DNA from 3 places in the Psychrobacillus sp. FSL K6-1464 genome. Region 1 is predicted to be linked to each of the others. Evidence: riboswitches for the same ligand, from Rfam matches in the RefSeq annotation. Region 1 holds a riboswitch; each other region holds the start of a gene.
What was found. A riboswitch is a leader RNA that binds a small molecule or an ion and turns the genes downstream of it on or off. The one in region 1 is predicted to bind lysine.
Positions count from the first base shown of each region.

Region 2: another riboswitch for lysine. It lies ahead of MKX39_RS19235 (transporter substrate-binding domain-containing protein); the one in region 1 lies ahead of MKX39_RS11935 (aspartate kinase).
Region 3: another riboswitch for lysine. It lies ahead of MKX39_RS13225 (Na+/H+ antiporter NhaC family protein); the one in region 1 lies ahead of MKX39_RS11935 (aspartate kinase).

Region 1 covers NZ_JBBOOP010000001.1:2,351,010-2,362,064, forward strand. Annotated here, with positions in the region: gene MKX39_RS11890 (XTP/dITP diphosphatase) at 1-462, opposite strand, end outside; gene racE (glutamate racemase) at 593-1,390, opposite strand; gene MKX39_RS11900 (MarR family winged helix-turn-helix transcriptional regulator) at 1,400-1,855, opposite strand; gene MKX39_RS11905 (helix-turn-helix domain-containing protein) at 1,934-2,158, opposite strand; gene MKX39_RS11910 (acyl-CoA thioesterase) at 2,220-2,672, opposite strand; gene sdhB (succinate dehydrogenase iron-sulfur subunit) at 2,963-3,739, opposite strand; gene sdhA (succinate dehydrogenase flavoprotein subunit) at 3,742-5,499, opposite strand; gene MKX39_RS11925 (succinate dehydrogenase cytochrome b558 subunit) at 5,549-6,160, opposite strand; gene MKX39_RS11930 (YslB family protein) at 6,446-6,859, shown strand; gene MKX39_RS11935 (aspartate kinase) at 6,974-8,203, opposite strand; lysine riboswitch at 8,298-8,477, opposite strand; gene uvrC (excinuclease ABC subunit UvrC) at 8,519-10,309, opposite strand; gene trxA (thioredoxin) at 10,360-10,674, opposite strand; gene MKX39_RS11950 (electron transfer flavoprotein subunit alpha/FixB family protein) at 10,980-11,055, opposite strand, start outside.
Region 2 covers NZ_JBBOOP010000001.1:3,721,055-3,732,109, forward strand. Annotated here, with positions in the region: gene MKX39_RS19215 (heme oxygenase) at 47-385, shown strand; gene MKX39_RS19220 (hypothetical protein) at 402-1,136, opposite strand; gene MKX39_RS19225 (amino acid ABC transporter ATP-binding protein) at 1,160-1,894, opposite strand; gene MKX39_RS19230 (amino acid ABC transporter permease) at 1,913-2,674, opposite strand; gene MKX39_RS19235 (transporter substrate-binding domain-containing protein) at 2,804-3,649, opposite strand; lysine riboswitch at 3,775-3,958, opposite strand; gene MKX39_RS19240 (purine-cytosine permease family protein) at 4,149-5,549, shown strand; gene MKX39_RS19245 (YvrJ family protein) at 5,738-5,902, opposite strand; gene MKX39_RS19250 (helix-turn-helix domain-containing protein) at 6,345-7,649, shown strand; gene MKX39_RS19255 (hypothetical protein) at 7,651-7,782, shown strand; gene gltP (glutamate/aspartate:proton symporter GltP) at 7,960-9,240, opposite strand; gene MKX39_RS19265 (response regulator) at 9,362-10,246, opposite strand; gene MKX39_RS19270 (sensor histidine kinase) at 10,251-11,055, opposite strand, start outside.
Region 3 covers NZ_JBBOOP010000001.1:2,603,952-2,615,006, reverse strand. Annotated here, with positions in the region: gene MKX39_RS13270 (cysteine desulfurase) at 1-82, shown strand, start outside; gene sufU (Fe-S cluster assembly sulfur transfer protein SufU) at 72-506, shown strand; gene sufB (Fe-S cluster assembly protein SufB) at 528-1,925, shown strand; gene MKX39_RS13255 (DUF3891 family protein) at 2,079-2,843, shown strand; gene MKX39_RS13250 (FAD-dependent monooxygenase) at 2,891-3,964, opposite strand; gene MKX39_RS13245 (DUF72 domain-containing protein) at 4,163-5,014, shown strand; gene MKX39_RS13240 (sulfite exporter TauE/SafE family protein) at 5,015-5,833, shown strand; gene MKX39_RS13235 (bifunctional metallophosphatase/5'-nucleotidase) at 5,867-7,240, shown strand; gene yunB (sporulation protein YunB) at 7,283-8,053, shown strand; lysine riboswitch at 8,102-8,284, shown strand; gene MKX39_RS13225 (Na+/H+ antiporter NhaC family protein) at 8,649-10,208, shown strand; gene lipA (lipoyl synthase) at 10,317-11,055, shown strand, end outside.

The DNA.
Region 1 (11,055 bases):
CCCAAATCCATTTGTTCCTTTTCTTTCAGTCCCTATAAATCCTTCACACGTCCCTCTGACAGTGAAAGGTTCTTTGTTTGGGGAAGCAACAGCGATTGCACATACAAATCGGGCTGTTCTTTCCGATTCTTTGGTGCCTTCTAGCTCTTTTAGCGCTTTATCTATATTTGCTTCATCACTTTTCTCTTCACCCGCATAGCGAGCCGAATAGATCCCTGGGCGTCCATCTAGTGCATCAATTTCTAATCCACTATCATCTGCGATAACCATTGACTGCAAATGGTTTGCTAGCGAAGTAGCTTTTAATAGTGCATTTTCTTCAAAAGTGGTACCTGTTTCTTCTATATCCATTTCTTCCGCCACATCATGAAGTGTTTTAACTTCGTAACCAAGCGGGTTAAACAATGCTTCAAAGTCTTTGGCTTTTCCTCTGTTTTTTGTAGCTATAATAATCTGTTTCATATGATATCTCGTCCTTTTTTATAAATTTGTAAGCAGCTACCATTCTTGTAGTACGATATTAGCTTCTTTTGTATAACGCCCAATAAGCAAAAGAAGACCCCGCTATTCGAGGATTCTCAAGCTAACAGGGTCATTTAAATGAAATTGTTCGAATATCTACATTCGGTATTTCTAACCATTTTTCTACAATCGTCTTAAAAATAGGTACAGAACCAGTTGTGTAGAAAATTGGTGTTTCCTTTTGTTGATCCGGATTATTCAATTTATGATATTGTAAATACTCTTGAACATCATGCGCAGTTTCTTCTGCAGATGAAAGTACCTTCACATGTTCTCCAACTGCCTCTTCAATATGCTTTTGCAACAGCGGATAATGTGTACAACCTAAAATGACAGTATCAAACTGCTCTTTTTTTAATGGTGATAATGTTTCCATCACCATATTCCGAGCAAAATCACCTTCGTATTCATTACTTTCCACAAGCGGGACAAAAGTGGGACATGCGAGTGGAATCACTCTACTAGAGGAATTTAAATGCGCAATTGCCTCCTCATATGCACCACTTTTAATCGTACCGCTTGTACCTAGCACTACTATTTCATTACTTTTTGATGCTTTAATCGCCGCTCTAGCTCCTGGGAAAATTACACCTATTACAGGAAAAGGCATCTTCTTACTTAACGAATTAAGAGCTACTGCAGTTGCGGTATTGCATGCAATTACAAGCATTTTAATATTCATCTTCGCAAGAGCATTTGCCAATTGCCACGTAAATTTACGAACTTCTTCACTTGTTCTAGGTCCATACGGGCATCTAGCAGTATCACCAATATAAATTATTTTTTCATTTGGTAGTAGTTGCATAATTTCTTTTGCAACCGTTAATCCACCAACTCCAGAGTCTATAACACCAATTGGGGCTTTCACGTTAATTCCTCAGTTCTTCATCTCTTGATGTAATTTTTCTAATAATATTGCTAAATTTGCAACTTCAGCCTGATCGAATTGTTGAAGTACATCCTCTAAATACTGTTGTCGTTTATCTATAACCTCTTCTATGATTCGAGCGCCCTCTTCTAATAAATGTATACGAACAACACGACGGTCTTGTTCATCTCTTATACGCTTTACAAGTTCACTTTTTTCCATACGATCGATTAAATCCGTTGTTGTACTAAAAGCTAAATACATTTTATTGGATAAATCACCGATAGTCATATCACCCAACTCTAGTAACCATTGAAGCGCTACAAACTGTGGAGGCGTAATAGTATAAGTACTTAGTATTTCTCTACCCTTTTGTTTAATGATTCCAGATATATGTCGAAGCTCTTTTTCTAAAAAAGCAACTTGATCCTGGTCTAACATTGTCTTATTTATATCTTCTGCCATCTATTCCTTCACTCCTCAAAACAATAACCCTATTTCTATTATTGTGACGTGTTATGAGGAAAATGGCAAGGAATCATATCAATTTAACGATAGTTCACCTAATCGTAATAATTCTACAATCGCCTGTGACCTACCTGAAACGCCCAGTTTTTGTATTGTATTTGAAATATGGTTCCTTACTGTTTTTTCGCTTATCGTTAACAAAGTTGAAATTTCTTTCGTAGAATTATCTTCTACTAATAATTGAAAAATTTGACGTTCTCTACTTGTTAAAATCGAACGATGCTGTTTATTGTCGTACAATGCCATAGCCCCCTATCCACTCTCCTACTAACGTATGTAGCATGGGGATGGTAGGTGACGGCTAGTTAATACTCTTTTTAAAAACTTCTCGTTCCTCTTCAGACCACTTTGCTGCACGACCAGTTTTCTTCTCAATTTGAACAATAGAACCACGACCAATAAAGACAATTTCATCCTTATCGTTCTTGGCCATATAATGGATATCCACTGAAGAAGAGCCTATAGAATTTGCCTTCACATAAATGCGGAGCTTTTCGTCAAAGAATACTTGTTTTACATAATCACATTGCAAGTCAGCGACGACTGGTATTTTTTCTCCCTTTGGATTTAACCAATCATTCATAAGCTGTATATGCTTGAAGTATTCAATACGAGCATATTCAAAATAAGCAAAAGTCACCGTATTATTTAAATGACCATACATATCTGTTTCTGAAAAACGCACACTTACTTCCGAATAAAAATGGAAATCAGATTCCCATAACTCCATATCTTCTATGTATTTAGCTCTCATATAAATTACCTCTCCTTTAAAATGAATGAATATTCATTTATTGTAACAGAGATAGAAAAAATCTGCATAGAATAAAAATATTCTACACAGATTTCCTTATTTTATCTATTGTCTAGCTTCAGAGCCTTTCCCCTCGAGGTTAAATGGGAATCTTTTCCGTCCAAATAAGTTGGACTACAAATCTTCCCATTTACTTGTCGGAGGTCCGCAGGAAGCGGGTCATACAGTCGTTGCGACAGGATGTCGAGTACTTAGACTGTATACCTCTCAAAGGCGCTTACGCATTTCTATTAATCAACCATACGGTCGCTTCCGAAGAAGTCTTTGAACATTTGAACAGTTGTATCACGGTTCAAAGCAGCGATGGAAGTTGTTAGTGGAATACCTTTTGGACAAGCAACTACACAGTTTTGTGCGTTACCACAGTTTGCAAGACCACCGTCTCCCATAATTGTATTTAGACGCTCATCCTTGTTCATAGAACCAGTTGGATGTGCGTTAAATAAACGTACTTGTGAAAGTGGTGCTGGTCCCATAAAGTTAGAACCACTGTTTACGTTCGGACAAGCTTCTAGACATACACCACAAGTCATACATTTAGACAATTCATATGCCCATTGACGTTTGCGTTCTGGCATACGAGGTCCTTCTCCAAGATCGTATGAACCATCTATTGGAACCCATGCTTTTACTTTTTTCAAAGAATCAAACATGCGCGAACGGTCTACTTGTAAATCACGTATTACTGGGAATGTTTTCATTGGTGCCAATTGAATCGGTTGTGTCAGTTGATCGATTAAAGCCGAACAAGATTGACGTGGACGACCGTTTATAACCATTGAACATGCTCCACATACTTCTTCTAAACAGTTCATATCCCAAGTTACAGGACTAGTAGCTTTCCCATCTACATTTACCGGATTTTGACGTATTTCCATTAATGCAGAAATAACATTCATATTTGGACGGTAATTTACTTCAAATTTTTCAAAGTAAGGTGTAGATTCAGGTGTATCTTGACGTAAAATTTCAAATTTTACTTTTTTTGTTTCCGTTGCTGTAACCATTATTAATTATCCCCTTTCGCAGAATAATCGCGTTTACGAGGTGTAATCAGTGATACATCTACTTCTTCATAATGGAATACTGGAGCTCCTGTAGCTGGATCAAATTTAGCCATTGTTGTTTTCAAGAACTCTTCATCATTACGTTCCGGAAAATCAGGTTTGTAATGTGCTCCACGGCTTTCATTACGATTAAGCGCACCTAATGTAATAACGCGTGCTAAATATAACATATTTTTTAACTGACGTGTAAATGATGCGCCTTGGTTAGACCATTGTTGTGTATCATCCATATTAATATTTTCAAAACGTTCAAGAAGTTCTTGGATTTTCTTGTCTGTTGCTTCAAGTTTGTCGTTATAACGAACAACCGTTACGTTATCTGTCATCCACTCACCAAGCTCTTTATGAAGTAAGTACGCATTTTCCGTACCTTTCATAGACATAACCTTGTCCCACTTCTCTTGTTCTAATTTAAGTTCAGCTTCAAAGATAGAATCATCCATGTCAATAGCATGAGTTTTTAAATGACTCATATATTTAACTGCATTCGGTCCTGCAACACTTCCGCCGAATACTGCAGAAAGTAAAGAGTTAGCTCCTAAACGATTAGCTCCATGCTGTGAAAAATCACATTCACCTGCAGCAAATAATCCAGGAATATTAGTCATTTGATTATCATCTACCCACAGTCCACCCATAGAATAATGAACTGCTGGGAAGATTTTCATAGGTACTTTACGAGGGTCATCACCTGTGAATTTCTCGTAAATTTCAATGATACCACCAAGTTTAACATCTAGTTCATGTGGATCTTTATGTGAAAGATCTAGATAAACCATGTTTTCTCCGTTGATACCAAGTTTTTGGTTAACGCATACATCAAAGATTTCGCGTGTTGCAATATCACGAGGAACCAAGTTACCGTATGCAGGGTATTTTTCTTCTAAGAAGTACCAAGGTTTGCCGTCTTTATAAGTCCAAATACGACCACCTTCACCACGAGCAGATTCAGACATTAATCGTAATTTATCGTCACCAGGAATGGCAGTTGGATGAATTTGAATAAATTCTCCGTTCGCATAATATGCTCCTTGTTGATATACGATTGATGCAGCAGAACCAGTGTTGATAATAGAGTTAGTAGTTTTCCCGAAAATAATCCCAGGGCCACCAGTGGCCATAATTACAGCATCACCACGGAATGCTCGAATTTCCATAGTTAGAAGGTTTTGCGCTTTAATACCACGACATACGCCTTCGCTGTCTTTAATTATTCCAAGGAATTCCCATCCTTCGAATTTAGTTACTAAACCATCCACTTCAAAACGACGAACTTGTTCGTCCAGCGCATAAAGAAGTTGTTGACCAGTTGTTGCACCAGCAAATGCTGTACGGTGCATCATTGTCCCACCAAAACGGCGGAAATCTAATAATCCTTCAGGTGTACGGTTAAACATAACACCCATTCTATCAAACAAACTAATAATTCCAGGTGCTGCATCTGTCATCGCTTTAACTGGTTTTTGATTTGCTAAGAAATCTCCACCATATATAGTGTCATCTAAATGTACTGCAGGAGAATCACCTTCACCTTTAGTATTTACAGCTCCGTTAATACCACCTTGTGCACAAACAGAGTGTGAACGTTTTACTGGAACGATAGAAAATAGGTCTACGTGCGTGCCATCTTCGGCAGCTTTCATTGTTGCCATTAAGCCAGCTAATCCACCGCCGACAACAATCAGTTTACTTTTTGCCATGCTATTCTCACTCCTCAATTTAATAGTAGTTGAACGACTTTAAAGTTTCTTAAACGAATGCTAGAAGAGCTTGTACGCCAACTACAGATAACGCTAAGAAGATAATTAATGTTACATAAGTAACAATTTGTTGTGATCTTGCAGATTGTGTAATACCCCAGCTAACTAAGAATGACCAAATACCATTAGCTAAATGGAAAGTGGCTGAAACAACACCTACAATATAGAAACCTAACATCCATGGGTTAGATAAAATCTCTGCCATCATGTTAAAATTAACTTCTTTTGCTCCAATAGCAGCTTGGAAACGTGTTTCAAAAACATGCCAAGCGATAAATACAACTAAGAAAATGCCAGTAAATCTTTGTAATATAAATAAATAGTTTCTCAACGTTCCAAATTGCTTCGGATTATTTTTTGCAGTAAATGCAATGTAAATTCCGTAAAATGCATGGAACATTAATGGAATATAAATTACGAAGATTTCTAACATTAATCGAAATGGTAGACTCTCCATGAAGTGAGATGCACTATTAAATGCTTCTGCTCCTCTTGTAGCAAAGTGATTTACTACTAAATGCTGCGCTAAAAACAGACCTACCGGTATAATACCAAGTAAGGAATGCAGTCGACGCCAATAAAATTCGCGATCGTTCGACAAAACAATTACCCCCTCAAATTTCTGACTGAAAAGAATGAAAACTATCTCAAAAAAGCAAAAGTTCTCAAAAATTTCACATCATCAAGTTACGTATTTATGACATATCCATTGTACTCTCATCATTTTGGAGCGTCAAGGTATCTTTCCGTATTTTAAAATGGATTCCTTTACCTTTTTCGGATAATAAATTGTTAAATTAATCACAATCTAATCAAGTCCCCATTTGTAATTTTTTTATGATAAAATAAATAGGCAATATTGATTTTTGGAAAGAAGGGTTGCTACTTGAATGAAAAGGAACATTCACATGTAACTTCCTTTGGATATGAGTTACTAAGAGACCATGTGCTTACTTCTATTCTCGGAAAACATGAAAAAGATATATTATATTGGGCAGGGAAAGATTTAGCCCGCAAATTTCCCCTATATTCATTGGACGAAGCTATCACTTTTTTCAACGAAGCTGGCTGGGGCACTTTACATTTAGAAAAAACTACAAAAGACTCCGCTTTCTATACGCTAAGTACATATAATCTACCTCAGAGTGGTCAAAGTAGAAGTCATCGATTAGAAGCAGGCTTTTTAGCTGAACAACAACAAAAGATTACTGGTTTTTTAACCGAATGTTATGACGAAGAAGTAAAAAAGAATGGCCTTGTCTCTTTGCAAATAAAATGGGATTCTAAAACAAAAGGGTAACGGGATAGTCGCATACGACTTTTCCTGTTACCCCTCTTTAATAGTGAAACTATTGTGAAAACCTTTTTAACAGATTCAAATAGTTAATAGAAAATGAATTTTAACATAAAAATATTATACGGATTGATGAGTTAGTGCAAGTTCAAATTCATCATGTAAGGCATTTGCTGCTTCGATCATATTTTGTTGGGGTACAACGACTGACACTTTTATCTCTGAAGTACTTACCATTTTCACAGGAATATTTTCTTTTCTTAATCGATCAAACATTTGAGCTGCTACCCCGGGATTCGATACCATTCCCGAACCGACAATAGAAACCTTTGAAAGACCAACTTCAAAATCTGCGAAAGTAAAGCCTAGTGCTTGTTTGTGTGTCTCTAAAACTGTTATCGCTTCAGACAAGGATTCCTTTTTAATAGAAAAGGATACTGCAGGTTTCACTCCTTCTACGATTGACTGTACAATAATATCTACGTTTATATGATTTGCTGCTAAAGTCGTAAAAATAGAAGCGAGGGAACCATTAAAAGGTACTTCATATTCTATAGTCAATCGGACGATATCTGATTCAAATGCCACTCCACGAACCACTAAATTATTTTCCACATCTACTTCCTCCTTCAAAATCGTTCCTTCTCCATCTTTAAAGCTCGGGCGCACTCTTAATGGAACCTTATAATTTTTAGCAAATTCAACTGCACGTGGATGTAATACTCCCGCACCTAAATTAGCGAGTTCTAACATTTCGTCATATTCAAGCTGTTCCAGTTTACGCGCACTTTCAATATAGCGAGGATCAGACGTGTAAATACCGTCTACATCTGTATAAATATCGCAAATTTCCGCTTCAATAGAAGCAGCAATAGCTACAGCAGTTGTATCAGATCCTCCTCTGCCAAGTGTAGTAATCTCTCCTGCTTCAGATATTCCTTGAAAACCAGCTACAATAACTACTTTATTTGCTGCAAGTAATCCATCAATTTTTGAAGGATCCATTCTCATTACTTTTGCATTTCTATGTACACTATCTGTTATCAGACCTGCCTGGGCACCTGTGAGAGAAATGGCTTCTATACCAATTGCGTTTAACTTGAGAGAAAGTAATGCCATTGTAACTTGCTCCCCAGAAGATAAGAGCATGTCCATTTCACGTTTGGACGGCGAATCTGCTAATTCGAAAGCCAATTTTGATAATTCATCTGTCGCTTTACCCATTGCGGATACAACAACCACAATATCATGACCATTTTCTTTTTCACCTTTTACCCGATTAGCAACATTTGTAATCTTTTCAGTTGATTCAACCGAAGTACCGCCAAATTTCATTACAATTTTAGTCATGATCATCCGCTCCCTTATTAACTGAAAGGATTAAAAAATGCTTTTCACATATTGTGAAAAGCATTGTCTCATACACGGTCCAAAAAATCTGTCCATGTGAGATAGCCCTCCAGAATATCAAATTCTGACAATCCTACATCTATTAAATGCAGAACCAACAACAGAATAGGAAAAGCTATTCTATGTTTCGGCGAAAAACCCTTTCTTCAGCTATTCTAGGAACTTTTCTTCCTCCTGCTGAGTACTGATGTCTAATCGCACCTCTATCTTCACCTATAATAGTGAATATTAAATTGTTACAACCATAACATATGATTATTCAGAAGACAATACATTTTTCTGATAATGGTCAATTACTAAATCTGCTTGCTTACTCGGTAATCCTGCAGCCATTAATTCTTCTTTGCTAGCAGCTTGTATTTTCTTTAAAGAACCAAATTGTTTTAGTAATAATTTTTTCCTTTGAGGACCGATCCCTTCGATACCATCTAGCGAAGATGCAATTGTGTGCTTTCCACGCTGTTGTCTATGGAATGTTATAGCAAAACGATGGACTTCATCCTGAATTCGTTGAAGTAAATAAAAACCTTCGCTCGTCCGCTTCATCGGAATTATCTCCAAAGGGTCACCATAAATAAGTTGAGAAGTCTGATGCTTGCCGTCCTTTGCAAGTCCTGCAATCGGTATATCAAGTCCTAATTCATCCTCAATAATTTCACGCGCTGCCTCAATTTGCCCTTTTCCGCCATCAATGATTACTAAATCGGGTAGTGGTAAATTCTCTTTCAAGACTCTTGTATATCTTCGCCGAACAACTTCACGCATAGCACCATAATCATCATGTTTGGCAGCCGTTTTTGTCTTGTATTTACGATAATCTTTTTTGCTTGATCTTCCATCAATAAATACAACCATTGCAGATACAGCATCTGTACCATGAATATGCGAGTTATCGAAAGCTTCTATTCGCATTGGAGGTGCAATCCCCATGGAATCACCAAGCTGTTCAACCGCCCCAACAGTTCGCTCTTCTTGTCTTTCGATTAAATGAAATTTCTCCGTAAGAGCTATTTTTGCATTTTTTTCTGCTAACTCGACTAGATTTTTCTTTGTGCCTCGTTGTGGAACGAAAACTTTCATTTCTAGAAGATTTGAAGCTAAGTCAAGATCCGTAGTTAATGGAACATAAATTTCTTTTGGTTTAATATGCTCTGGCTTCGCATAGAACTGACCTAAAAATGTGATGAATTCCTCTTCTGGATCCCGGAAGATCGGAAACAATGACACATCTCTTTCGATAAGCTTTCCTTGTCGGATAAAAAATACTTGAACACACATCCAACCTTTATCAACATGGAAACCAAATATGTCTCTGCTCGTGAAATCATTCATCGTCATTTTTTGTTTTTCCATCACTTGTTCGATATGTGAAATCTGATCACGATACTCTTTTGCTCGTTCGAATTCAAGAGTCTCAGCAGCTGAATTCATCTTTTGAACCAATTCTTTTTTCACTTGCGTATGCCCACCATTTAAAAAGCTGGCTATTTCTTGAATAATTGTCTCATAAGTATTCTCTTCTACTTTTTTCACACAGGGGGCTAAACATTGTCCCATATGGTAGTATAGACAAACTCTATTCGGCATTTTTTGACATTTTCGAAGTGGATATAGACGATCTAGAAGTTTTTTTGTTTCATGTGCCGCATGAGAGTTGGGATATGGACCAAAGTATTTACCCTTATCTTTTTTCACCTGTCTTGTAATAATCAGACGAGGATCTTTTTCAGCAGTAATTTTAATGTATGGATACGTTTTATCATCTTTTAACATAATATTGTATTTTGGATCATGCTTTTTAATAAGGTGGAGCTCCAGTATTAAAGCTTCCAACTCAGATGATGTGACGATATATTCGAAGTCAACAATTTCTTGCACTAATCGGAGTGTTTTACCATCGTGTGCTCCTTTAAAATATGAGCGTACACGATTTTTTAATATTTTAGCTTTGCCGACGTATATAATAGTTCCTTGTCGGTCTTTCATCAAGTAACATCCTGGTTCATCCGGTAGGATGGAACATTTTTGTTCGATCAAATTATTCATATTATCACCTGTTTAAAAAAACCGGGTACTATGTAGCACCCGGTTTTAGATTATGCGTTTTTTTCTACAAGTTGTACTAATGCTTCTTTTGGTTGGAAACCTACTGCTTTATCAACAGGTTTTCCATCTTTAAATAATACTAATGTTGGAATTGACATAATACCGAATTGACTAGCAGTAGCTTGGTTTTCATCCACATCTACTTTTACGATTTTAACTTTATCGCTCATTTCAGCATCCATTTCTTCTAGTACAGGAGCAATCATTTTACAAGGTCCGCACCATGTTGCCCAAAAATCTACTAATACTAAACCTTCTTCTATATCTGTGTTAAATGTTTGATCTGTTCCATGAACAATTGCCATATTAAAATTCCTCCTTTATCTACTATGTAATGATTATAACAGACAGAAATACCAACATCTACATATTAGCTTGAAAGTAAATCTTAGCATACCATAAACATTCAAAGCATTGGAACAAAATTGAAACGACTATAGCTCCAGCGAATTGTGGAAGAGTTTTTATACAAGAGAAAATAAAATAAATATATAAACAATTTATAAAAAATTTCAACTTTGATCAATTACATGAACAAGCACAATATTTTAATCATTCTTACACAAAAAGGCTGCCCAAAAGTTTTTCTTTTGGACAGCCTCATCTATTATTATGCGTTTACTTTAAGTTTTTTGAACTCTTCAGTAAGCATTGGAATAACTTCGAATAAATCTCCTACGATCCCG
Region 2 (11,055 bases), 1.4 Mb from region 1:
AAGGAATGCTATACTAACTTTATCTAATAAGAAAGGAGAATGTACAATGATTATTGTAACGAATCGCATCAAAACCAAACCAGGATTTGCAGAAAAAATGGCTCCAAATTTCACAAAACCAAGCCCCCTTCAAGAAATGGAAGGCTTCATCAAAGTAGAGGTCGCTATTACTCAAGGACCAACTGAATATGATGAAATGAATGTAAATATGTACTGGGAGAAAGAAGAAAACTTCCAAGCATGGAAAGACAGTGATCTCTTCAAAGAATCGCATAAACGTCCCGAGTCTGGCTCTCCTGAAGCTTCTAAAGAATCTCCACTTTTAGGTAATGAATTAATCATTTCTAAAGTTGCCGCTTCAATAGAAGCAATTTCCAAAAACTAAAATAAAAGTGGAGGACTCATCTTCTGAGTTCATCCACTTTTTTCATGTCTATTCGGTAAATCCCCTTTATATCTCGTAATATACATCCATTTGTTTCAAAAATCCGTCTCATAGGGGCATTTCCTGTGTCTGTACTCCCTACATATATCTTGGCACCTAATGTTTTCAAAAGCTCTAAAGAAATAGCATGAAATATCTTTCCATATCCTTTTTGACGTTGCTCTGGAACTACCCCAAAGTAAAACATTCTACCTTCTTCTGTCGTGCCTTGTTCAATATGAGGAATATTAATACCGTAGTTTCTGCCATTTTGAGAAAAGATAAAACATTGATCTCGCCAATTAGTACCTAATTCAAGTTCTAATGACTCCATTATTTGACTGATAGAAAACAGCTTATTCTTGTTCGCTGAGCCACTCCTACATGCATCATACAATCTAGCAAAATCAGAATCCGTAACTTGACTCTCAGAGAGAGCATCTACTTGAAAATCACTAGTATTTTTAAATGGTCCTTGTAGTGTCTTTGTGTACTCTACAATAGACGACACTTTTTTGAACCGACGCTTTAAAAGCCAATCCTCATTTTCTTCATCCATCAGAAGGGATAGATATGCTACATTTTGTTCTTTCCACTCTGTTAATAATTGATCGAACGCAACTAAATAATCTATATTTGGAATATCGGATACTTTATGTTGATCCACAAGCCAGTATTCTCGTTCTTTTTTTATCAGATTGAAAAGGTCCACCTTTCGATTCCTCCATACTGTTATTAACTTAATGTTCGTTTTAAAAATGTTTTAGTTCTTTCTTCCCTCGGGTTGTTGAAAATTTGTTCTGGAGGTCCCTCCTCAGCAATTACGCCTTTATCCATAAAAACAACCCGATCGGCTACTTCTTTAGCAAACTCCATTTCATGTGTCACTATTAACATTGTAAGTCCCGTACTTGCTAACTCTTTCATCACTTTTAATACCTCTCCAACCATTTCTGGATCCAGTGCGGAGGTAGGTTCATCAAATAACATGACATCCGGTTCCATGGAAAGTGCTCTTGCTATAGCGACACGTTGCTTTTGACCACCTGATAGTTGCTTAGGCTTGGCATTTACATAATGATCCATTCCCACTACTTTTAAGTATTTTAACGCAATCTTTTCGGCATCCTCTTTAGAACGTTTTAATACCTTTACTTGACCTACCATACAATTGTTTAACGCATTATGGTTATTAAATAAGTTGAACTGTTGAAAAACCATTCCTAACTTTTTTCGGTAGGCATGGATATCATGTTTTTCATCTAAAATATTCTCTCCACGATAAATAATTTGACCGCCACTAGGCTTTTCCAACAAATTTATACAACGAAGTAAAGTAGATTTTCCTGATCCAGAGGAACCGATGATGCAAATAACCTCTCCTTTGTTCACTGAAAAATCTATGTCTCTTAAGACCTCATGATTTCCGAAGGATTTACTTAAATGTTGAACTTCGATGACATTTCCCATAGATTTCTCCTCCTTCGTTTAATCGATATTCGCATTATTTTTAGGTAACATAAGTTGCGGTGGCGGCTGACCAATCATACTGTAGTTTTCCGGGCCGTCTAATCTTCTCTCTATATATCGTAATATTAATGTTACTGTAAACGTCATGACGAAATACAAAATACATGCTATAAAGAATGGTTCAAAGTATTTAAAGCTTATACCTGCAACTGTTTTCGCTTGAAAATATAGTTCCGTAACACCTATTACATTCAAGACAGACGTATCTTTAATATTAATGATAAATTGATTTCCTGTTGCTGGTAAAATATTTCGGATGACTTGAGGTAGAACAACACTCCACATTGTTTGAACATGATTCATACCAATTGCTTGTGCAGCTTCGAATTGCCCCTTATCAATGGAAATAACACCGCCCCGTACAATTTCTGCCATATATGCACCCGTGTTGATCGAAACGATGAATATTGCTGCTGTTGTACGGTCCATATCTATCCCAAAAGCAAGCGCAGATCCATAGAATATTACCATGGCCTGTACGATCATCGGAGTTCCTCTAAAAAACTCAATATATGCAGAAAGTATTAGATTTACTACTTTTAACAAAATACGTTTCATTTTTCTTTCAGGTTTAGGAATTGTACGAATAACCCCTGCTAGCAAGCCAATAACTGCACCAAAAATTGTACCAATAATTGATATTAATAATGTCATTCCTGCTCCACGAAGGAACATCGGCCAGTTATTAGTAATCATAGAAATAATATATTCAATGCTCATACATTTCCCTCCTTTCTTAGAAAAGTCGCAGACGCTGCTGGCGTCTGGAGCTAGATAGTTAATAATTAGAAAGCATATATTCCATATAAAAACCGACTGCAAAAAGATGCAGCCGGTATCACTTCACCCTTATTCTGCCGCTGGTTGGTTATTGATAGCAGCATCCATAATTTCTTGTCTTTCTTCTTCAGAAATTTCCGCTAAAATTTTATTAATATCTTCTGTTAATTTACTATCTTTTTTTAAGCCTACTGCTACTGCTGTATCCTCTTCTGCCGCTTTAAATCCATCCGTAAATTCAACCATTGCAAAGTTGGCATTAGCGGAAGAAGCACTAATTCCTTCTGGACGTTCAGACACATAACCATCAATAACTCCAGATTCTAATGCTACACGCATTGCAGAGAAATTATCAGATGCTGGTTGTTTTTGCACATCTTTGATTTGATCAATTACACCATAGTGAGAAGTATTTAACTGACCTGTAATTTTAGCACCACTAAAGTCTTGAATAGAAGTAGCCCCTTCAAAAGCTCCACCTTTTTTCACTACCATAACAAAGTTGGAAGTATAGTAGTTTTCCGAAAAGTCGATTGTTTCTTTACGCTCTTCTGTAGGTGACATTCCCGCTATAATTGCATCAATTTTGTCTGATTGCAATGATGGCACAAGCCCATCCCACTCTGTTTTAACGATAACTAGTTCCTTTCCTAATCCATCCGCAATACGTTTAGCAATTTCCACATCATATCCACCAGCATACTCTGCGTTTCCATCAATCTTCACTCCACCATTGGAATCGTCTAGTTGAGTCCAGTTAAAAGGTGCATAACCTGCTTCTAAGCCTACTGTAAATGTATCAGCCGTATCTTTAGCTGAGGAAGATCCCGAAGTCTCTTTATCAGACGTTCCACATGCCGCTAAAAACAATGTAATAGATGCTAATATCGTTAAAAATGCTAATCTTTTTTTCATTCTAATTTCTCCCTTTTTATCAATATATGTTCTTGCCTATAAAAAAAGACAACTTGTACAAAAAAAGACCTGAGATGAACTCAGGTCGCAATATGTATAGTTGCCCTAGGTCCTCTACTTTTCCCAAATGAGATAGCACACCATTATAAACCGGGATGTTTATAGTGGACAGTCCTGCAATTATTAACTACAGACCCAGCAAGTAATAACGAGTAATATTACAAACTTCGGCGACATTTCCTTCTCCCTAGCATCGTAGCTTCTCAAACTCCACTAAGGACTGTTAAATATCGCGCCTCTACCTCACTACACTAAGTGAGGTTATATTCAATTATGTTTCATAGTTTACAATATACATATATTCCTGTCAACTGCCTCAGTATTAATACTTAGCTAGGTATATGTTATAATTAATGGGGGAAATATAAAAACAATGAGAATTTAGTTATTAATGTGTCTACTTACATTGGTAATTATTTATTAAAAGGAGAATGATATTATGAGATCTGTCCAAACTACAGATCACAAAGTAACAGAACAAATGGACTCAGATTATTCATTAGAAAAGGTACCCCGTAGCCAAAGAAATATGGGTTGGTTAAGTATAACCAATATTACATTCGGCATAGCCACTGCCATTTTTTACTTTCAAATGGGTAGTGTAATGGCTCTGCAATTTGGAGCACTAAATGCTATTATCTCCTCGATTTATGCAATAGTAGTTGCCGGTATATTAGGAACCTTCATTGCTTACTTATCCGCGAAATCTGGTATGAATGTCAATTTATTATCCAGAGGCGGTGGTTTTGGCTATATAGGTGCTTCCCTAACATCGTTCCTCTACGCGACAAACTTTATTATGTATTGTGCATTTGAAGGACTCATTTTAGTATCCGCGGTTCACACCTTCTTCCCTAACCTACAAGAATGGGCATTAATCATTTTCTTCGGTTTTATCGTTATACCTTTAAACTGGTTTGGAATTAAACAACTAGATAAGTTACAAAAGTGGTCTCTACCTATATTTGTAGTTTTCTTAATAACAGCAGTTGTTATATCATTTTATAAACCTTCCGTATTTGAAGGACCTTTTTGGACTTATTTACCTGAAGGCGTTCAAGTTGGAGGACAAGCCTTACTCCTTTGCATAGGTGTTCAACATGGAATAATGGGTCTAACAGCCCTACTAGCATCTGATTATGCTCGTTTTCTAAAACCAAAAGATATTAAAATTGGTTCGGTGGCAATCGGTTTTATTCCACAGATTTTCTGCTTCGGTATTATGGGGGGTCTTGGTATTTGGTTTGGTGTTCGCTTAGGTGAACCAAATCCAGGAGTTTATATTGTAATGCTTCTAGGTATTGGTGGAGCATTATTCACGATGCTAACTCAACTACGTATAAATATTACTAACATATATAGTAGTTCCCTATCGCTATCAAACTTCTTTGAAAACATTTTTAAATTTACACCTGGACGTAGATTTTGGGTGGTTGTAAGTGCAATTACTGCAATAATTCTAATGCTCGGTGGTATTGTAGATCATTTAGATACAGCTATGACATTTCAAGGTGTATTTTTACTATCATGGGCAGCTATATTGGTGACCGATGCATTGGTCGTTAAAAAAGCTTTGAAAATTGGGAATGGTTATTATGAGGCTCGACAAGAATTTCTCTACAAATGGAATCCTGTTGGAGTTGTTTCTTTAATCGTTGCTAGTGGCATAGGTACATTTGCAGCATTAGGTTATATGGGTTCATTTTTACAAAGTACCGCTGCTTTCTTTGCAGCTATTTTAGCAGCAATTCTTACTGTTTTTATAGCAGTATTAACAAAAGGAAAATATTACAATAAAGGTGCTGCCGACGATATCCCCAAAGAGGATTATATTGCATAACAGTAGTTCCCCTTATTCACATTAAAAAAGTAATCCATTTTTGAGTTATTACTCAGGATGGATTACTTTTCACTTCTAGCATTTTCTTAGAAGAAAATTATAGTTAGTGAAAATAAGCTTAGCTTACCTTTAAAAGAATAATTTTAATCTATATTATCAACAGGAATTCAATCCTTCTTGTTACATGTTCACTTTCTTTTTTCTATACTATTGTTTACAACATTTGCTATATTGTGAATGGTATTTTCGAGAGAGTCTATTTTATTTTCAAAGCGATGTAATAAATAAATAGTGACTACAATAGGAAATCCAAAGTTTCCAATTAATTGTACGATGTTTTCCTCCCCAATCATGTGTACCCCCCTTTCCCTTTTATTTACCATTCCCAAACAATTGATATTCCCGTTGAGTAAAACCAATTAAAGTATGACTGTTGTATTGCTAAAACTTACTTGTCCAAAAACAATTTTATCTCACGTTGATCTTCTTCCTCCTTTTTATTAATATTTTATTTAATTATACTAAATTTTTGTTATATTTAGAATAATTAAAGGTTGGGAAACATTACCTGAGTTCTTCCCTTATTACTATATAACTCAACCTATTTTCCTATTTTAATGAAAATTTACTACTTCTAAATCAATTCGGATAATTATTGTATCAATATTCTACAAATCTCTACAATATAATAAGTCTTTCTACAATTTAGTAGTCGTTTTTGGTCGAACGATTGAAAAAGGATATTTAGATTATTTCAAGAATTAGTACATTACTAATTCATAAGGGGTGAAGAAAATGAGTAGTATAGGTCATATAATAAAATCAGAAAGAATAGACCAAAGTATGAAACAAACCACATTGGCCAAAGGAATCTGCTCTACATCCTATTTAAGTAAAATAGAAAATAGTTTAACGGTTCCAAGTGAAGAAGTAGTAAATTTATTACTCAAAAAACTAGATATAGAAATAGATCAAGTGTCCAGTGAAAAGGAAAATAAAGTGATTACATCCCTATCCGAATTATACAAAATAGGAGTTTTGAAGAGAGATAAAAACTTTATAAGGGGAGCTTTACAGAAATACACCGACGAAAAACTACACTTTTTACAACTAAATAATTATTACAGTTATCAACTTTACCTCTTCCGTCTACTGTTAATACTAGATGAGAAGAAGGAAAACCTGCAGTCAATCTATAAGGCAATTGTACAAATAAAAGACGAGATAGACGAGAAAACAAAGTTTATTCTTAATTTGAATTTGGGGATTTATAGTTATTTAGAGGGGAATTACCAAGCTGCATTAAACCGGTTAGAGCTTTCATTAGGACACTTAAATAAAGGGAGTATTGAAGAATGGGAATTAGCTGATTTCTATAATGTACTTAGTTTAACGTACTCAAAATGTAATGAATTTTTTAATGCAATTAATTACGCTTCCAAATCACTACTTTACTATAAAGATAATCTGTTATTCGAAAGAGCTATTGATAATTACATTGTTATAGGAATTGCCTATAAAAAAATGAGACAATTTCAAGAAGCGGAAAAGAACTATTATTTAGCGGCAAAGCTTGCGAAAGACTATAAATTGATTAACTATGAGGAGGTGATTTACCAAAACCTAGGGTCCTTATATGCCATTCAAGGGTGTCCTGAAAAAGCAATAGAGTTTTATAAGCTTAGTTTAAAAATTAAAGAAGAAGACTGTAATGCGGAAGGATACTTACTAACAACTTTATCTATTATAAAAGAGTATTCCAAGCAATCTGACCATCAACAGGTTCTGCAATGGTGTCAAAAAGGATTAATAAAAATTGCTCAAGAAAAATCATCTACAAAAAATTATTTTGCTTATTTTTACCACCTTGAAATTTATAGTCATTACCTTAACCAAACGGAAGAACTTGAAATGGTATTAACAGAAGCTATAAGTTATTTTGAAAACGAACAAGATGGACGACATGTTCAAAAGTATTCTATATTATTGGCAGACTATCTTTTTAAACATCACAAGTTTAAAGCAGCAAGTATATATTATCAAAAAGCAAATCAGGTTTTATTTAAACAAAAATTTATTAATAATTGGGAGGATTTATAAAATGAAAAAGAAGATTGTATTGCTAACCTTATCAAGTATTGTCGTCCTAGCTCTAAGCTTTACAACGAACATAAAACATATTAGCGAGGACGAAACTCCAAGACCAACATCTATAGACAATTCGTTTATTTAAAAAACTCAACATTTGAAGCACAGTTTCAAGTCAGGTCTTTAACGAAGCACACCATTCATTACTAAAATTTATCGTTAGAGCTTTTCTGAGACTACAAAAAACCGGTCATCCAATTGGATAACCGGTTTTTTTGTTGTTATGTCTCTAGAATATAGTGACCTTTTTCTATAAAAGATGTTACACCGTTTTCTTTAAAGAAAGATAATACGCTTCTTCTTTTTCTTGATCGAATCGGCCTTCCCACTTAGCCATAACGATCGTAGCTAGCGCATTTCCTACAACATTTACAACTGTACGAGCCATGTCTAGAAGACGGTCAATTCCGGCGATGAAGGCTAGACCTTCAAGTGGGATACCAACTGTTCCTAAAGTTGCCAGTAACACAACAAACGAAACTCCTGGAACTCCTGCAATACCTTTAGAAGTGACCATTAGAACTAGTACTAATGTAATTTGTTGAGAAATACTTAAGTCAATATTATACATCTGAGCTATAAAGATTGCCGCAATTGCTTGATACAACGTAGAACCATCCAAGTTAAACGAATATCCTGTTGGCACTACAAACGATACGATATCTTTTGGTGCTCCGAATTTCTCCATCTTCTCCATTACTTTTGGTAAAACTGTTTCTGAACTTGACGTTGAATACGCTAAAAGAAGTTCGTCTTTTAGTACTTTTAGTAGATGGAATATATTGATTCCAACAAATTTTGCTATACCTCCAAGTACAATGATTATAAAGAATATCATTGTGGCGTACACAAGAATCATTAGCTTGCCCAACGGTAACAAGGATTCGAGACCAAATTTAGAAACTGTTACTCCGATTAAAGCAAAAACGCCAAAAGGAGCAAATTTCATAATAAGATTTGTGACCCAGAACATCGCATCTGCTGTACCCTGGAAGAAAGCTAAAACAGGCTTTCCTTTTTCACCGATTGCCGCAATACCTAGCCCAAATAATACCGAAAAGAAAATAATTGGAAGCATTTCTCCTGCCGCCATCGCTTGCACGATATTATCAGGAACTATTCCTACAATTATATCTAATATCCCATGATCTTCTTTTTGGACTTGCTCTGTTGTTTGAACATATTGATCGATATCACCTTTAGCAAGGCTTGACATATCTATCCCTTCACCGGGTTGGAAAATGTTTGCTGCAAATAATCCAATGATAATAGCGAAGGTTGTTACAAGCTCAAAGTAAATTAGTGTTTTCCCACCCAATTTACCTAATTGTTTGATATCACCAGTTCCCGCAACACCTAAGATTAAAGTTGAAACAATGATAGGAACAACTATCATTTTAATCATATTGATAAACATGGTTCCTATTGGCTGCAAGTACTTTTCTACTGAAGGATTTCCAAAGAAAACTGCACCCACAATAATCCCTAGGATTAGACCTACTAATATTTGATATGCTAATGTAAACTTGAATTTCTTTTTCATATTATGCTATCCCTCCTAGTTGTAAGCGCTTTCCATATATAAATTAGCTTAAAACTATTTTAAAGATAACCTATCAAATCCTACAAAATCCTACATTATAATTCCCTTAACGAAGAGTCTTCTAAGTTTGCTTATAACTTTCCAATACTTCGACGTATAACGTTTGAAGAAACTTTTTAATATTAATCTTTATTTTGGAAGAGTTAAAGCGGTTCTCTCCTACCTCAATCATCAACCTTCGAACTTCTTGGAATTCAAAGTATCGGGGTGCATAATGCTCAAATTCTCTACTTGTATAGTCGATTGAACCAATTGTAGCCATATGCTGGATTGCTGCTAATATAGTTCTTCGGAGCCGCTGCTCAATTGCTTTCATTTCCTTTTTTATATCTTCTGCATTCCGTCTCCTCGCAAGAGACTCATAAATATCGATTAATGCTGGAAAAACGTTCGACTCATTGTTTCCGTGTACTAGCATTTCTATAATCTCTTTCAGGTCCTTGCTGCCTACCTCACTCATTATCCCCATATCACCAAGCTTGATACTTACCAATTCTCCCACGTTTACCTTTTTTAGAGCGGGCATAATTGTATTGAAGCTTGCTAAAGATTCTTTTATCGTTAAAAGCGAATTCCGTAATCGTTTTTGTTCTGCATTTTTCTGCAATATACTTTGAACCTCTACCCTATTAATTGGTTTATGTATAAAAAATTCAATTCCTTTTTTATAAGCTTCTCCTACCATTTCTTTATTAACAATTTGAGAAATCATGATAAATTGACCTTCAAATCCTCTATTTTTCAATTTTTCAATTGTTTCGATGCCATCTAAATCTGGCATGAGAAAGTCAACCAGCACTACATCTGGAAGTGTAGCAAGTATTGGAACTAAGCTTTTTTCACCATTTTCTGCTTCTCCAATTACTAATCCTAACTCGTCATCTGTTATGATTTTTCTCAGCATCATTCTACTTGCTGGATCATCATCTACAATATAGTAACGCAATATTTTACCCACCTTTTCTTATGTTTTCTGTTGGGATATTTACCTTAAAGGTAGTACCTTTATCAAAAGATTCAATTTGTACTTGGCCTTCCAGGGTTGTAATAATTTCTTTGACGTGGGATAGACCAATACCTGTTGCAGCTACTCCTGAATCATTAAATTTGGTAGTATAGCCTGGTTCAAATACAATGCCATGATCTTCTTTGGAGATACCTCCTCCAGTATCTTTGATAATAAACCACGTTAATGCTGACTCTTCATAAACCTTTATGCTAATTTTGCCTGTAGTTGATATAGCTTCTACTGCATTAGCACATATATTATTCAATAGTGCCAACAATGGAATTTGTTGCTCTGTCTCATAATCGACTAAAATAGTAGAGTGAATGACAATTTCTTTATTAAGTAATTCACTGTATTTTTCGTTCCCTTGGATAACAAGCTGTACAACTTCTGAGAGCGTGTAATGTTTGTTCCTTTCAACTGTTGTGATCTTTTGCAATCCTGCTAAAATCCGTTGAGAGTCCTTTTTTACCTCATGTATTTCTTGAGCAATTTTCAATGCTTGGGTACTTAAAGCAAGATGATCCTGGCTCTTTAATTTGCGGTATAAATCATGGCTAGAAGCAGTAATTTTCTCTATATGATTCATCGATTTTTGTAGATAAAGTGTTTCTGCATATAAGTTTGAACCAACCTTTAACATTTCTTGTATTCGCTTATTTTGCTCCATTATAATAATTGAGCTATATAAACCTACTACAAAATAACTTCGAAAAATGGCTACCAATGCTAATAGTACCCATTCT
Region 3 (11,055 bases), 250 kb from region 1:
TATATACAATTCAGAAGAGGATTTAGATCGTCTAGTTACTGGATTGCTTTCAGCAAAGGAGTATTTTAACGATGTCTTCTAATTTAGATCAACTTTATCGCCGTGTCATTATGGATCATTATAAAAATCCTCGTAACAAAGGTAGTATCGAGGATGGCGCTTTGACAATTGATATGAATAACCCTACTTGTGGAGATCGCATCCATTTAACACTTCAAGTGGAAGATGGTAAAATTCAAAATGCGAAATTTGATGGAGAAGGATGCTCGATTTCTATGGCATCTGCTTCTATGATGACACAAGCAGTTAAAGGAAAGTCTGTAGAGGAAGCTTTACAACTTTCTAGTACTTTTTCTGAAATGATGCTTGGGAAAGATTATGATGACTCTTTAGATCTTGAAGATATAGAATCATTAAGTGGTGTTTCTCAGTTTCCAGCACGTATCAAGTGTGCAACTTTAGCTTGGAAGGCAATGGAAAAAGGCGTTTCAGAAGAAAAAGAATAACAGACGAACGGAGGAAATACGATGGCTAAAAAAATGCCTGAAATTGGTGATTACAAATATGGTTTCCACGATAAAGACGTATCCATTTTCCGTTCTAAACGTGGATTAACGAAAGAAATCGTAGAAGAAATATCACGTATGAAATCAGAACCACAATGGATGTTAGATTATCGCTTAAAAGCGTTAGAAATTTTTTACTCAAAACCAATGCCTCAATGGGGTGGAGATTTAGGGTCATTAAACTTCGATGAAATTACGTATTACGTGAAGCCCTCTGAACAAACAGAAACTTCATGGGATGAAGTACCAGAAGAAATCAAAGCTACTTTTGATAAATTAGGTATTCCTGAAGCAGAACAAAAATACCTTGCAGGTGTTTCTGCACAATACGAATCAGAAGTTGTATATCATAACATGAAGCAAGAGCTTCAAGACTTGGGTATAATATTTAAGGATACTGATTCTGCACTTCGTGAAAATGAAGATATTTTCAAAAAGCATTGGGGTACAGTAATTCCTTCTTCCGATAATAAGTTCTCTGCACTTAACTCTGCAGTATGGTCGGGTGGATCATTTATCTATGTACCACCAGGCATTAAAGTGGAAACACCATTACAAGCATACTTCCGTATTAACTCTGAAAACATGGGTCAATTCGAACGTACGCTAATTATTGTAGACGAAGGTGCTTCTGTACATTATGTAGAAGGATGTACAGCTCCTGTTTACACAACAAATTCACTTCATAGTGCAGTTGTTGAGATCATTATTAAAAAAGATGCTTATTGCCGTTATACAACAATCCAAAACTGGGCAAACAACGTTTATAACTTAGTTACAAAACGTGCAGTTTGTGATGCAAATGCAACGATGGAATGGATTGACGGAAATATTGGATCTAAACTAACGATGAAATATCCAGCCGTTATCTTAAAAGGTGAAGGCGCTCGTGGTATGACTCTTTCTATCGCAATTGCTGGTAAAGGTCAACACCAAGATGCTGGTGCGAAAATGATGCATTTAGCTCCAAATACTTCTTCTACTATTGTTTCGAAATCAATTTCTAAACAAGGTGGTAAAGTAACATACCGTGGTATCGTTCATTTTGGCCGTAAAGCTACTGGTGCACGTGCGAATATCGAATGTGATACATTAATCATGGATAATCAGTCTACTTCTGATACAATTCCTTACAACGAAATCTTGAATGATAATATTTCTTTAGAGCATGAAGCAAAAGTTTCAAAAGTATCTGAAGAACAATTATTCTACTTGATGAGTCGTGGACTTAGTGAAGAAGAAGCAACTGAAATGATCGTAATGGGCTTCATCGAACCATTTACAAAAGAACTTCCAATGGAATATGCTGTAGAAATGAACCGTCTTATCAAGTTCGAGATGGAAGGCTCTATCGGTTAATCCAATTATATAAATGCAGCAGGGTGTACTTCACCTTGCTGCATTTTTTTATACTCTAAATAGGCAAATTGCTAAAAACTGTTAGGTTTGGTTATAACTATTAAGTGGTACTCAGAAAGTAGTAGAAGTATTTTGTAAAGAGAGGTATCGACAATGATTGTATTTGAAAGAGAAAAAAGCTATGTCATGGTTACTCAAGATGATCATGCACAAGTTTCCAAGCAAATAGCAGAACATTGTAAAGATGATTTTTATTACGATTCTAAAGATGTGCAGGAAGTCGTTCTCGCCATTCAAGAGCATGACCGTGGTTGGATAGATCCGGATAAGTCCCCAGTATGGAATGATCAATTAGAACAGCCTTTCTCGTTTATAGATTATCCTACAGATCTTAAGATTTCTTTTTATGGAAAAGGATTAGATGAAGTAGAGGAAATGAGTAAGTATGCTTGTTTATTGTGTAGTTTACATTACTCCTCTTTTGTCCAAGATGCTGATGAAACTGCAGTTCAAAGATTTTGGGATATAGAAAAGCAAAGACAGGATCGACTTTATGATGAATTAGGAATTGTCGGCAATGAGAAAAAGAAAGAAACGTTAATGTACCATTTAGATCTGCTGAAGTTTTCAGATTTTCTATCTTTGTTTATTTGTTTACACGAGCCAGGAGACAACGATAAATTGCATCCATTTTTTAAAAATGGATTTCCACAATTATTCCTATTCGTCACGCAGGAGCCAATTATAGCTAGCTGGGAAAGCGATGAAGTCGTTACTTTATCCTTCTCCCCCTTGAAGAGCGAACTAAATGTAAAGCTTACGTATAAAGAAGTATGGAAAGAACAGATTGAGAAAGATGGACTATTGCAGGCATTTAAGGATACTCCAGTTGCGCATAGAAAAGTTACGTTTAAATAATAGTATGCAAAAACCAGTCAAAGTAATTTGACTGGTTCTGTCTCTTTTTAAACCATCACAACAAACTGAGAAGCAAAAGATTGTTCTGTCTCTATTTGGATAGCTTGAATTTTAGCAACTTCTTTTTTCCTTACTGAAGCACAATCAGCAGTATTAAGAATTGTATTTTTGTCGATTAAAGAAGAGAAGTAATCCGCATCTTTTAGAGCACTGTTTAACCCAAATGCTCCAGTAGGAGTCATCGTGTGAACTGCATCTCCGATTAAAGCCAACCCTTTTTTCCCCCAAGTCTCACTAGAGCTACTATACACATCTAATAGAACAAAATCCTTCCAAGATTGAATGTTTTCTCGAACGGTTTGTTCAAGTTCTGGAAAAGCCATTATGAGTTGCTCGATAAATGGAGTAAAAGGCTGTTTTCTAAGTGTTGCAAAAGAACCCTCTTCGATATTCCAACCAATTTGTATATAACCCTTTGCCTGTGTAAATAGGGAAATTTGCTTCCCTCCAATTAAAGTCATTCGAATAGACGGTTCCCAATTTACAGGTGCTGGTATTCTAGCCCAGAGTAAATCATATCCGTGTTTTCGAATAGTTACATCCAGATCAGCTTTCTTACGTACGGTCGAATAACGACCATCTGCACCAATAACCAATTCACTTTCAATAATAATTTCTTCTCCATTTTCGGATGCTTTTACTCCAGTGTAGGAGCCATGTTCATCTTGTAAAAGTTCATCAACTTTTGTATTCAGCATTAAATGGAAGTTTGTATATTTCTTTGCAGCGTCTATCAATACTTGTAGTAAATGTGCTTGAGGAACATGAATACCAAGATGTCCGATCTCGGGATGAGGTAAAATAGTTTTAAATACTTCCCCATGCTGCCAATATTCAAGTTTTTTCATTCGTAAAAGCCCGAGCTTTTCTATTTCGTCAAATAAGTTATATTTTTTTAGAATCGCTTCGCCTTCTTCATTTAAATGTTCTCCACGAAACGTTTTTCCGATTTGATTTGTTCGCTCTATTAATACAACAGATATATTTTTCTTTGCCAATAAATACGCTAGAAGGGCACCACCAGGACCTGCACCGACTATACATACATCTACTTTCATCATGTTATTTCCTCCCTTTGCTTCAAAAAAGCGTAATGGGCTATATGTAACGACGACACTTATATATTTTAGCTAAATAAAAAATTATTATCCATCTTTTCATCCTTTGTGGGTTAATACGCTAATACGTGGAGTGCATACAGCTGAATACACCCAACTGAGTGATTATGCTATTATAGTAATAATAGTGAGGTGTTGTAAATGATTCAAATTGGCCTAACAGGATGGGGGGATCACCCTGACTTGTATGTATCCTCGGCAAGAGAAAGGTTACAAGATTACAGTGCACATTTTCCAGTGGTGGAATTAGATGCAGCATTCTATGCAATTCAACCAATAAAAAATAGCTTAAAGTGGATTAAAGAAACGCCAGATAATTTTCAATTTGTTGTAAAAGCTTATCAAGGTATTACGGGTCATTTACGTGGTGATTTCCCTTTTGATTCGATCGAAGAAATGTTTGCATTATATCGACAATCGGTTATGCCATTTAAAAATTCGGGAAAGCTATCAATGATACTTGCACAATTTCCTCCTTGGTTCCAATGCACAAAAGAAAATGTACAATATATACGTAAAGTGAGAGAAGAACTAAAGGACTTTGAAGTGGTTATTGAGTTTCGTCACCAATCTTGGTATTCTTCTGAATATAAAGATTCTACGCTTCATTTTTTAAAAGAGAATGGACTTCATCATAGTGTTTGTGATGAACCGCAGGCTGGGGATGGTAGTATTCCTTTAGTTCCAATTGCAACTACGAACAAGGTACTCGTAAGGTTACATGGTAGAAATACTTATGGGTGGGTTAATCCGGGCAATAATGTGAAGTGGAGAGAAGTAAGATACCTATACGATTATAATAAAGAAGAGCTTTCTTCTATTAAAGGTATTTGTGAGTATTTAGAGAAGCAGGCAAAAGAGGTTGTTGTGTTGTTTAATAATAACTCTGGAGGTCATGCAGCCAGTAATGCCAAAACATTTCAAAGTATGTTAGGAATAGATTTTGAAGGACTTGCTCCAAAACAATTAGATTTTTTTGAAGGAGATTTTTAAATGGAATGGATTATACTAGCAATTAGTGGACTTTTCTCTGGAATTGTAGGAGCATTGGTTGGCCTCGGTGGAGGCGTTATTTTAGTACCGGCTATTTTGTTTTTTGGAGCTTCTCTTAGTTTAATACCAAATATTACTCCGCAAAGTGTTGTTGGTCTTTCTGTGGTTATGATGATATTCACAGGACTTTCTTCTACGCTATCCTATATGAAAACCAAAACGGTCGACTTTAAAAGTGGATTTATTTTTTTCATTGGTAGTATTCCTGGTACTATACTCGGAGCATTTGTAAACAAAGGACTGGACTTACCTTCTTTTAATTTATACTTTGGTATCTTACTTGTTATTTTATCTACTTTATTGTTGGTAAGAGATCGTTTAAGTCCTGTTCGATGGTTTGTAGAAAATGGGAAAAAGAAAACCTTTAATGATGGCGATAAAACATTTGTATATGGATATCCAATTTGGTTCGCATTATTATTAACTTTTGGTGTTGGATTCGCATCGGGTCTATTTGGTATTGGTGGAGGATCTATACTCGTACCAGCGATGATATTACTATTCCTGTTTCCGCCTCATGTGGCTGTGGGTACGTCTATGTTCATGGTTTTTCTGTCGTCTTTAGTGAACTCTGTCACACATATTTCATTAGGAAATGTACCGTGGTTGTATACGATTCCGGTTATACCTGCTGCCTATATCGGAGCTAAGATAGGAGCAAAGTTAAATAAAAAGTTGAACTCAGATACACTAGTTTTGGCTTTACGAATTGTACTTTTATTATTAGGTATACGATCGATTATAGAAGGACTATTTTAACGTAAAATATGTAATGGATAGGGTGGGCAAAGAATGAGAGAGACGATTTATATATTCCACACAAATGATTTGCATAGTCATCTAGAAAACTGGCCCGCTATTCAGCAATTTCTCTCAGATACTCGGAAGAACCTTGGTGACAAGGCTTCCTATTTAACATTAGATATTGGAGATCATCTAGATCGTTCGAATATATATACAGAGGGTACACTTGGAAAGGGAAATGTGCATCTTCTAAATGATGCCAAGTATGATTATGTAACGATAGGAAATAACGAAGGCATTACCCTAAGTCATGAAGAATTAGAAACGTTGTACATAGATGCTAATTTTGAAGTGATTGTCTCCAATTTCACGGAGTTAGGAGGAAATATTCCTTCTTGGGTATTACCCCACAAAATACATGTAACACCAACTGGTATACGGATTGGCATTGTTGCGGCAACTGCTGACTATGGTATTTACTATGAAAAATTGGGATGGCAAATTCAAGAGCCGATTACCCGACTGAAAGAGGTATGTAATACACTTCGTCCGCAAGTAGATGTTCTTATTTGTATGTCACATTTAGGGAAATCACTTGATGAAATACTATCTTTGGAAATACCACAAATTGATGTGATATTGGGTTCACATACACATCACACGTTTGAAAAAGGTAAAGTAATTGGGAACACGTTGCAAGCTGCTACCGGTAAATTCGGTATGAATGTCGGACTTGTCACGTTGGAATTTGATCATGTAGCAAAAGTTATCCAATCGAAGAAGGCAGTTTTATTTCCTACGGAAGCACTACCAGTTCCACTATATTCAAACGATTTACAGACTGCTTGGGAAAATGAAGGAATAGCGGAGATGTCTAATATTGCTTTTTATAATTCTTTTTTATTGAAGAAGGATTGGTTTAAGGAATCGGATCTATCCCGCTTTTTCGGAAAAGCACTTCTAGCTTTTACAAAAGCGGATTGTGCCATGTTTCCAGCGGGGATATTCTTAAAGGATCTTCAACAGGGGCCGATTACTGCAAGAGATCTACATCAATGTTTGCCTCATCCGATAAATCCTTGTGTTATTACATTAACCGGTGCAGAACTACTAGAAGTTATCCGAACAGGGAAAAATGAAAAATGGCCAACGCTTGAAGTAAAAGGGTTAGGGTTCAGAGGTAAATACCTTGGGGTCATATTATATGAACAGCTAATAGAGTTAGAAAGTGGTATAGTTCTAGTAAATGAATCTCCTATTGAACTAGAAAAAGTATATACATTGGCAACTTTAGATATGTTTACATTTGGTTACTTTTATCCGTCTTTAAAATTTGCTCCCAAACAGTATTTTATGCCAGAAATGATTCGAGATATTGTGAAATGGTATGGACAGCTTGAAAAAAGTGAATATGAGTCATGAAAATCCTCTTTCTTACATAAGTAGTAATTAGGGGGATTGTTTTTGTTCTATAGAAAGAAGAAAAAACGATTGACTTTCTTTACTAATCAGCGGAAATTAGCCATTTTTTTAGTTTGTTTTATGTTGTCAGTGGGAGGCCTCATCTATTATATTAATAAACAATTGACAGCTACCTATTTGGAATATGCAGAAGTACAAACAACAAAAATAGCATCCATGGTAATAAATAAAGCAATTAACTCAAGAATTTCAAATACGCTCGATGTAAATGACATAATCGAAGAGGTGCCATCAGACAGTACTACAATGGTAACAACTCGATTTAATACAGAAATTATAAATCGTATACTATCTGATACAAATCAGTTAGTTCAGTCTCATTTGGAGCAGGCTGAGCAGGGGAACTTTTCTAGCCTACCGTATTTAGATGACATCGAGTACGATAAACAAACGATGGAGGATCAGGGGGGAGTTGTATTCTTCGTTCCGATTGGGCAAGCGACGAATATCCCCATCATAGGTAACTTAGGCCCTAAAATTCCTATACGCTTTCACGTTATCGGAAATGTTCAATCGAATGTAGTTCCTTCTATTACTAAGTTTGGAATAAACAATGCTTATGTGGAGGTTAATATCCACATTACGGTAAATGTACAAATAATAGTTCCTCTGGCAAGTAAGATGAGTACGGTGGAACAGAGTATACCTGTGGCAATGGGAATCGTGCAAGGCCAGGTTCCTTACATTTACACAGGAGGAGACGGGGACGCTGCTCCATCAATTGAAGTACCATTGCCATTACCTGAAAAATAAAAATCCTTAAGAATATTGTTTTTACTGCTATACTAGTGGAAATGAATAAGAATAGGTAGAGGCCGCATAACAAAAGAGTAGTTTACAGGAGAATGACAACTGTGATTGTAAACGAAAGGAAGTTATGCCGAAATTAGATGTTGACCGTCAAGTCAAATCTAGTTGGGGTTATTTTGAACAAAAATAACACTGTCATTTATACATATGTATAAATGGAGAGCTACAAAGTATAAAATTTTCGCTTGAAATTTTATCTAAAAGCCAACCTATATTTATATTAGGTTGGCTTTTTTATATTCTAAGGCATAATGCACTTGTTCATTCATCTTCATTAGTGTCGTCAGCTCATAACTCATCGAGTCTTGGGGTATATAAGATGTAGATCATGCAGTCGTTGCGATAGGATGTCGCGAATTTAGACTGCCTACATTGGAGTAGGCGCATACGCATTTCATACTGTCTAGCTTCAGCGCCTAGCCCCTCGAGTCGTTTCAGTCTGACGGTTAAGGCAAAGTACGCCTTTACAGTCAGGCTTCCAACGCTAGTCGGGGCTTACATAGGCGCTTATGCATTTCATTATTAGGAGGAAATTATGATGGAAAATACGATTTTTTCAATTTTACCCCCATTACTAGCGATTGTAATGGTACTTGTTACGAAAAGAGTTTTACTATCACTAGGAGTCGGGATTGTTTCAGCGGCTTTGTTAGTAGAAAGCTTTTCGCCGATTGATTCATTGATCATTCTTTGGGATTCCTTTATCACGTCATTTTGGGATAATGGATTGAATATGTATAATATTTATATATTATTGTTTATATTGTTGCTTGGGGTGGTTACTGCGATTGTTAGTCTGTCAGGAGGAAGTACTGCATTTGCTGCATGGGCAGTTAAACGTATTAAAACAAATCGCGGATCTAAACTCCTTACAGCTTTTTTAGGTATTATTATTTTCGTAGACGATTATTTTAATGCACTTGCTGTAGGACAGATTGCTCGTCCAATTACTGACACTCATCGTGTTTCTCGTGCAAAGCTAGCTTATTTTATCGATTCTACATCTGCACCTGTTTGTGTAGTTTCTCCCGTTTCTAGCTGGGGTGCATTTCTAATAAGTCAGCTAGGTGTTATCTTTGCTACTCATGCCGTAACAGACTACACTCCACTGCAAGCGTTTATGTTAATGGCACCGATGAATTTCTATGTCATTGCTGCGCTTGCAATGGTATTTTTTACAGCATGGACAGACAATGATTTAGGTGAGATGAAAAAACATGAAACACTTGCAAGAGAAACTGGTGTCCTTTTTGATCCAAATAAATCAAATCCAGGTGATTTACAAGGTAATTTCCCGGAAAATAATTTTGGTAAAGTAAAGGATCTAATCCTTCCGATTGTATCATTAATAGTAGTAACTCTTTTTGCAATGTTTTGGACAGGCTATCAGGCTTCAGGAAAAGTAATGGACATATTTGTTATTTTTGAAAATACAGATGTTCCGCTCTCTCTATTTATAGGTGGGATGGTATCGAGTATTTTAGCTGTACTATTGTATACGCGTCAATTCAAGAAAAACAAAGATGCTAATTTGGGCTTACTGGGGAAAGGAATTATTTCTGGTATAAATTCAATGTTACCTGCTATTTGCATTTTAATATTTGCTTGGTCCCTTTCATTTTTAATAACAGCTTTAGGAACTGGTGAGTATTTAGCTCATCTCGTTACAGATAATAATATTCCGGCAGGGGTTATTCCAGTCTTACTGTTTGTTTTAACAGCTTTTATGGCTTTCGCAACTGGATCTTCGTGGGGATCATTTGGGATACTATTACCAATTGGTGCAAGTATCATCATGGTAGTAGAGCCAGAGTTATTACTCCCTGTTTTAGCGGCCGTTTTAGCGGGAGCTGTTTTTGGAGACCATTGTTCGCCTATTTCAGACACTACAATTATGTCAGCGACTGGTGCAGGAGTTAATGTAATCGATCACGTAATGACTCAGTTACCATATGCCATTATTAGTGCAGTCATTGCTGCAATTGGCTATTTAGTATTAGGTCTTACAGGTTCTGTTATGTTTGGCTTTATAACAGTAGTGGTCATCCTTATCCTATTTTTCACGATTTGGAATTTTAAGAGTAAGAGGGTAGCTTAGTTGTTTTAAAATTGGTTGTCTTTGGTATTTGTATGGTTGTTTGCAATTAAATAATATGTTACATTGACAACAGTGTAGTTAGTTTATTTAGAATGGGGTCGGGATGAAATGACATCGTGTAAACCAACGAAAACAGAGTACCAAAGAAAACCAGAATGGCTAAAAATTAAGTTAAATACGAATGATGAATACAAGGGTCTTAAAAAGCTGATGCGTGAAAATAATTTAAATACAGTATGTGAGGAAGCAAAATGTCCAAATATACATGAGTGCTGGGGTTCACGTAGAACAGCTACATTTATGATTTTAGGAGCTATTTGCACACGTGCTTGCCGTTTTTGTGCTGTAAAAACTGGCTTACCTAATGAGTTAGATTTGGCAGAACCAGAAAGAGTTGCAGATTCGGTTGTAGTTATGAATTTAAAACATGCTGTCGTAACAGCAGTTGCTCGAGATGATTTAAAAGATGGTGGATCTGAAGTTTTTGCTGAAACCATTCGTGCGATTCGACGGAAAAATCCTTTTACATCAATAGAAGTTTTACCTTCTGATATGGGCGGTATTGAACAAAATATCCGTAATATTATGGATGCAAAACCGGATATTCTAAATCACAATATTGAAACGGTTCGTCGACTCACTCCAAGAGTTAGAGCGAGAGCTAAATACGATCGTTCACTCGAATTATTGCGTCGTGCAAAAGAAATGCAACCGAGTATTCCAACGAAATCATCACTAATGTTAGGTTTAGGGGAAACTCATGAAGAGATTCTGGAAGTAATGGACGACCTTCGTGCGAACAATGTAGATATCATGACGATTGGTCAATACTTGCAACCTTCGAAAA